DNA from 2 places in the Nocardioides dubius genome. Region 2 is predicted to be linked to the other one. Evidence: predicted binding sites of a transcription regulator. Region 2 holds the regulator's gene; the other holds the start of a gene.
The links. Region 2 encodes HrcA, which represses chaperone genes, less so after heat shock. Its sites were predicted from a motif close to TTGGCACTCGNNNNNNNCGAGTGCCAA; they were not measured.
Positions count from the first base shown of each region.

Region 1: the regulator HrcA is predicted to act here: its motif matches at 1,792-1,818, upstream of ABD151_RS09570 (FmdB family zinc ribbon protein).

Region 1 is NZ_BAAALG010000007.1:180,221-183,619, forward strand. Features, by position in the region: gene ABD151_RS09565 (penicillin acylase family protein) at 1-1,374, opposite strand, end outside; gene ABD151_RS09570 (FmdB family zinc ribbon protein) at 1,440-1,754, opposite strand; gene ABD151_RS09575 (SAF domain-containing protein) at 1,877-2,530, shown strand; gene ABD151_RS09580 (MscL family protein) at 2,600-2,974, shown strand; gene ABD151_RS09585 (hypothetical protein) at 3,083-3,283, opposite strand; gene ABD151_RS09590 (LCP family protein) at 3,313-3,399, opposite strand, start outside.
Region 2 is NZ_BAAALG010000017.1:184,058-187,456, forward strand. Features, by position in the region: gene ABD151_RS20770 (hypothetical protein) at 1-546, opposite strand, end outside; gene hrcA (heat-inducible transcriptional repressor HrcA) at 684-1,706, shown strand; gene dnaJ (molecular chaperone DnaJ) at 1,739-2,911, shown strand; gene ABD151_RS20785 (16S rRNA (uracil(1498)-N(3))-methyltransferase) at 2,916-3,399, shown strand, end outside.

The DNA of each region.
Region 1 (3,399 bases), on a different contig from region 2:
CGCCGTCCACTGCAGGGCGACGGCGTAGCTGTCGGCGCCGTCGGCCGCCGCGGCGTTGGCGGCGACCGTGCTGAGCTCGTCGGAGACATCGGAGAGCAGCGGCCCATGCGCGGTCTCGCGCACCGTCAGCTCGAAGTCGTCCTCGCCGCGCACCTCGATCGCCTCCTGACGGGTGATCATCGGGCGATAGGTGCCGTCGTAGAGCCAGTCGTCACCGGAGATCCGCTCCAGGTAGAGGTCGGAGACGTCCGGGCCGAGGTTGGTGAAGCCCCAGGCGATGCTCTGGTTGTGCCCGATCACCACCCCGGGCACGCCGGAGAAGCTGAACCCGGAGACGTCGATCGGGCAGGCACTGCTCAACGAGCGGCAGTGCAGGCCGACCTGGGTCCACACGCCCGGAAGACTGGTGCCGAGGTGCGGGTCGTTGGCCAGCAGGGGCTTGCCGGTGGTGGTGTGCTCGCCGGAGACCACCCAGGAGTTGCTGCCGATGCCGTCGCCCTGACCGATCAGCGCCGGCACCGCGTCCAGGGCCCGCTGCACCCCGCGCAGCGCGTCGGCCTGGTCGGCGGTGAACGGCGGACGCGCCGGGTCGCGGGTGCCGGCCTTGCTGGCCTCGGGCTCGTAGCGCCCGTCGACCAGGGCGCCCTGACCGACGATCGGGCGGTGCGTCGCATACGGGTAGTCGGGATAGAGGTCGGCGACCTGCTCCTTGCCGACCTCGACCAGCGCCAGCGCCCGGTTCACCTCCTCCTGCATGTTGCCGCGCAGGTCCCAGGCCATCGCCTTCAGCCAGGCCAGCGAGTCCACCGGCGTCCACGGCTCCGGCTCGTAGTCCAGCCCGTCCAGGCGCAGCAGGCTGTACTCCACGGACATCTGCGACGGCGACCGGTCCGCCATCCAGGCGTTGACGCCGGCCGCGTACGCCTCCAGCGCGGCCCGGGTCTCGGGCTTGAGCAGAGTGAGCTCGCGCTCGGCGACGCGACGCCAACCCATGGTGCGCACGGCCTTGTCGGTCTCCAGCGTGGTCGCGCCGAAGAGCTCGGAGAGACGGCCGGCGGTGGCGTGCCGGCGCACGTCCATCTCGTAGAACCGGTCCTGGGCATGCACGAAGCCCTGCGCGCGCATCAGATCGTCCAGGGTGTCGGCGTAGATCTGCGGGATGCCGTGCTCGTCACGGACCACGTCGACGGCGGCGCTCAGGCCGGGCACGTCGATGGTGCCCTCGGTCTGGGGGAAGGGCCGGCGGACGAGCGCGACGCCGGTCAACAGCGTGCTGACGAGCACCAGGACCAGCAGGGCGCAGACGTGCACCGCCCAGCGCGCGGCCCAGGGCCACTGCCGGAACGCCTGCCAGGCTTCGGAGAGCTTCGACACCCGATCAGCGTAGGTGGCGGGCTGTGCGGCGCCGGGACCCGAGCGTGCGGGCCCGGCGCGTCACCTCACGCGGAGGTGCTGGCCGCGGTGCTCGAGCTGCTGGTGCTTGAGGTGCTGGTGCTGGTGCTCGAGGTCGAGGTCGAGGTCGAGGTGCTGCTGCTCGACGAGGAGTCGCTGGCCGCCGGCACCGACGACGAGGAGCCCGAACGGGAGTCGGTGCGGTAGAAGCCCGAGCCCTTGAAGACGACGCCCACGGCGTTGAAGACCTTGCGCAGCCGGCCCTCGCACTCGGGGCAGACGGTGAGCGAGTCGTCGCTGAAGCTCTGCACGATCTCGAAGGCGTGACCGCACTCGGTGCACGCGTACTGGTAGGTCGGCACCGCCGCACCCCTCCTGTGTTCTCGGTCCGTTCCGGCGCTGGCACTCGCCACCGCCGACTGCCAATCGTACGGCACCTGTGGATAGCGCTCACAATGCGGAACGTTCTCCCTAGCCTCGATCCATGGACTCGGCCACTGCTCCCCCTCCGCTGCTCCAGCACCTGCGCGCCGCGGGCCTGCGGACGCGCCGGGCACTGCTGCGCCACCGCCGGCTGCTCGTCGCGCTCTGCCTGGCCGGTGCCGTGGTCAGCGGGCTGCGGGCGCTCACCCCGCCCGCTCCGGCCACCGTGGCGGTCACCGTCGCGGCTCGCGACCTGCCGGCCGGGCACACGCTCTCCCGCAGCGATCTGACCCGCCTCCAGGCACCGCCGGAGCTGGCCCCGTACGGCGCGCTGTCGCCGTCCGCGGGGGCGGGGCGGACACTGGCCGGGCCGCTGCGCCGCGGCACCCCGCTGACCGACGCCGACCTGGTCGCAGCCCCGCTGCTGAGCGGGCATCCGGGCAAGGTGGCGCTGCCGGTGCGACTCACCGATGCCGGGGTCGCGGCGCTGTTGCGCCCGGGCGACCGGATCGACCTGATCGCCACCCGGCCCACCGACGGCAGCGTGCATCAGGTCGCGGACGCCGTCAGCGTGATCACCGTGCCGGCCCCGCGGTCGGGAGCCGGCGGCACCGAGACGGGCGCTCTGGTGGTGCTCGCGGTCGGCGACGCGCAGGCACGGGAGATCGCGGGCGCCGCGGCGTCGATGTTCCTGACGGCATCGATTTCGCGTTAACGTGTGGCGCTGTCAAAAACTGCGTGGTCGGGGGTCCTCGGGGTGCTCCGACCCATTAAGGAGTGCTCAATGAACCTGAAGGGCTTCAAGGAGTTCGTACTCAAGGGCAATCTGGTGGAGCTCGCCGTTGCCTTCATCATGGCCACGGCGTTCGCCAAGGTCGTCGAGACCTTCACCGGTGTGCTGCTCGGCTTCATCGGCAAGATCGGCGGCGAGCCGAACTTCGACAGCGTCGAGATCGCCGACGTCAACGTCGGTCTGTTCCTCACCGCGCTGGTCTCGTTCCTGATCCTGGCTGCGGTCGTCTTCTACTTCGTGGTGACGCCCTACAACATGGCCAAGGAGCGCTTCTTCCAGGACGGTCCGGCCGCGAAGCCGGACGACATCATCCTGCTGGAGGAGATCCGCGACCTGCTCTCGCAGCGTCCGGGCGGTCAACTCTGACCCGCCACCTCGCACCGCATCGACGCCCGTTCCGCTTCGGCGGGGCGGGCGTCGTCGCATTCAATGCGACCTCAGCGCGCAATTCTCGCCGTCAGAGGTGCCGAGAGGTCACATCGAGCCGTGGTGTGGCGGGACCTGGCGCTTGAGCCACTCCTCGCTCGCCCGGGCGTCGCTGCGGCGCGACTCCTCGGGGTCGCGGTCGTCCTTGGTCGAGGACGGCGCGGAGTCGCCGAAGATCTCGGCGAGCCGCTTGCGGCGCTGCCACGCGGTCTCGGCGTTCGGGGAGGAGTCAGCGGTGCGGTCGTTCATCGCTTCCGAGCCTACGCCGGGGCGGGCGATCAGGCGCAGAGGCCGTTGGCGGCCGCAGTGGCCTCGCGGTCGGCGTCGTCCGGGCTGAGCGACGGCGACTCGGAGCTCTCGGTCTC
Region 2 (3,399 bases):
GTCGAAGAGGTGCACGCCGGCGATCGCGTGCGGGCGGGTGCCGGTGGCCATCGAGACCGCGGAGCGGAGCTCGTCCTGGTGGCACTCGTTGGCGTGGGCCAGGGAGCGGTGCAGGTAGCCGCGGTTGAGCCGCAGCTCGGGGCGGGTGAACTCGTCGGCGGAGACGTGCAGGTGGCGGGTGGTGCCGCCGTCCTCGCGCCGGTCGACCAGGGAGACCATGGCGACGCGCAGCTCGACCACGACCCGGCCCGCGCGGTCGCGGTGGTGGGTGGTCAGCTGCCCGGCGACGACGATCGCACGGTCGGCGTTGAGGCTGCTGGAGACCCGCAGCAGGGCACTGCTGTTGCTGAGCGCGGCCCGCTCCAGCAGGGAGCCGGCCATGGTCAGGAAGACCGGGGTGCCGTTGTCGTCGATCAGGCCGAGGTCGTCATCGATGGCATCCTCGACCCCCTGGACGACCAGGCTCGCGCCGGCCGGGCAGGAGAGGATGCTGCGGGCCTCGGCGGCGATCTCCGCGGGCTCGTACGACGGCGTTGCGGTCGACATGGCGTTCCCTTCGCTCGACTACTTAGGGAAGCCTAACCTATGGCCCGTCGTGGCGAAAGCCCCCGTTCCAGGAACCGGCGGGTATCCTTGGCACTCGTGCACAAGGAGTGCCAGTGTTCGCGTCCAGGAGGTGGCCCGTGGTAGTCGAAGACCGGCGGCTCGCCGTCTTGCGTGCCATCGTCGAGGACTACGTCTCCACCGAGGAGCCGGTCGGCTCCAAGGCCCTGGTCGAGCGGCACCAGCTCGGCGTCTCCCCGGCGACCGTGCGCAACGACATGGCGGTCCTCGAGGAGGAGGGCTTCATCGCCCAGCCGCACACCAGTGCGGGCCGGGTGCCCACCGACAAGGGCTACCGCCTCTTCGTGGACAAGCTCACCGCCGTCAAGCCGATGAGCGTGGCCGAGCGCCGGGCGATCTCCTCCTTCCTGGACGGCGCCGTCGACGTCGACGACGTGGTCCAGCGCAGTGTGCGCCTGCTCTCCCAGCTCACCCGGCAGATCGCCGTGGTCCAGTACCCGACGCTCAGCCGCAGCACCGTGCGCCACGTCGAGCTGGTCGCGCTCAGCACCACCCGGGTGCTCGCGGTGCTGATCCTCAGCAGCGGCCGGGTCGAGCAGCGGGTGGTCGAGCTGGAGGAGGCGCTCGCCGACGACGAGCTCTTCGAGCTGCGCGCCGGCATCAACGGTGCGGTCACCGGCAAGGTGATCGCCGAGGCTGCCGGCGCGGTCACCGCGATCGTCGAGGACCTGCGCCCCGGCACCCAGATGGCCGGCGCTGCGGTCGCCGCGGTTCTGGCGGAGGCCATGTCGGACCACCGCTCGGATGAGCGGGTCGCCGTCAGCGGTGCCGCGAACCTGAGCCGGTTCGGCGAGTTCGACACCAACATCCGCCCGATCCTCGAGGCGCTGGAGGAGCACGTGGTGCTGCTCAAGCTGCTCGGGGAGACCGAGGCCGACGGCATGGTCACGGTGCGGATCGGCCACGAGGGCCCGTTGCCCCGCTTCTCCTCCAGCAGCGTGGTCTCGGCCGGCTACGGACCGGGCGACACGGCGATCGCCTCCCTGGGCATCGTCGGTCCGACCCGGATGGACTATCCCGGCACCATGGCGAGCGTCCGCGCGGTGGCTCGCTACGTTTCCCGCATTCTCGATGAAGCCTGATCCCAGGCTCAGCTGATCGATCAGAAGGACCCATGAGTCAGGACCCCTACGAGCTCCTCGGCGTCGCCCGCGACGCCGACGCCGACACCATCAAGAAGGCCTACCGCAAGCTGGCGCGTCAGCTGCACCCCGACGTGAACCCCGACCCTGAGACCCAGGAGCGGTTCAAGGAGGTCAGCCAGGCCTACGAGGTGCTCAGCGACCCGCAGAAGCGGGCCGCCTACGACCGTGGCGGCGACATGTTCGGCGGCATGGGTGGCGGCGGCTTCGGCCAGGGTGCCGGCTTCTCCTTCACCGACATCATGGACGCCTTCTTCGGCGGTGGCGGCCAGGGTGGCGGCCAGGGCCGTGGCCCGCGGCCGCGGATGCGCCGTGGCCAGGACGCCCTGATCCGCCTCGAGATCGAGCTCGCCGAGGCGGCGTTCGGCGTCACCCGCGAGCTCAAGGTGGACACCGCCGTGCTCTGCGAGGCCTGTCACGGCGACGGCGCCGCGCCCGGCAGCAAGCCGGTCACCTGCGAGACCTGCCACGGCCAGGGCGAGGTCGCCCACGTGCAGCGCTCGTTCCTCGGCGAGATCCGGACCCTGCGCCCCTGCGCGGCCTGCCGCGGCTTCGGCACGATCATCCCCGAGCCGTGCCGCGAGTGCGCCGGCGACGGCCGGGTCCGCTCGCGCCGCTCGCTGACCGTGAAGATCCCGGCCGGCGTCGACACCGGCACCCGGGTCCAGCTCTCCGGACAGGGCGAGGTCGGCCCCGGCGGCGGCCCGGCCGGCGACCTCTTCGTGGAGATCCAGGTCGCCCCGCACGAGACCTTCACCCGGCACGGCAACACGCTGCACTGCACGGTCACCGTGCCGATGACGGCGGCCGCGCTGGGCACCGTCCTGCAGCTGCCCACCCTGGAGGCCGACGTCGCCGGGGAGGAGAGCGAGGTCGAGACCGAGTTCGACCTGGAGATCAAGCCCGGCACCCAGTCCGGCACCGACCAGGTGCTGCGTGGGCGCGGTGTCCCCGGCCTGCGTCAGGCGGGCCGCGGCGACCTGGTGGTCACCGTCGTCGTCGAGACGCCGGGCAAGCTGGACGCCCGCCAGGAGGAGCTGCTGCGCGAGCTCGCGGCGATCCGCGGCGAGGAGTCGCCGACCGGGACCGTGTCGCAGGGCTCGAAGGGCGTCTTCGGTCGCCTGCGCGACGCCTTCAACCACTGAGCCGATGACCTCACACCTGCACTGGGTCCCCAGCCTGGACGGCGTCCGCGCCGGCTCGGTCGTGGAGGTCACCGGCGAGGAGGCGCACCACGCGGTGGTGGTGCGCCGGCTCAAGGCCGGCGAGGAGCTGATGCTCACCGACGGCCTCGGCACCACGCTGACCGGCACCGTCGAGCAGACCAGCAAGCGCTCGTTCACGGTGCTCGCCGAGAGCGTCGAGACGACGCCGCGACCGGACCCGGAGCTCACCGTCGTCCAGGCGCTGCCCAAGGGGGAGCGTGGCGAGCTCGCGGTCGAGGTGCTGACCGAGATCGGCGTCGGACGGATCGTGCCCTGGGCCGCCAGCCGCTCGGTGGCCGTCTGGCGCGGCGAGCGGGCCGCGAAGTCGCACGCGAAGTGGCAGGCCACCGCCCGGGAGGCGGCCAAGCAGGCCCGGCGCCGCTGGTTCCCGCAGGTGCCGGCGCTGGCGCAGACCGACGAGGTGGTCG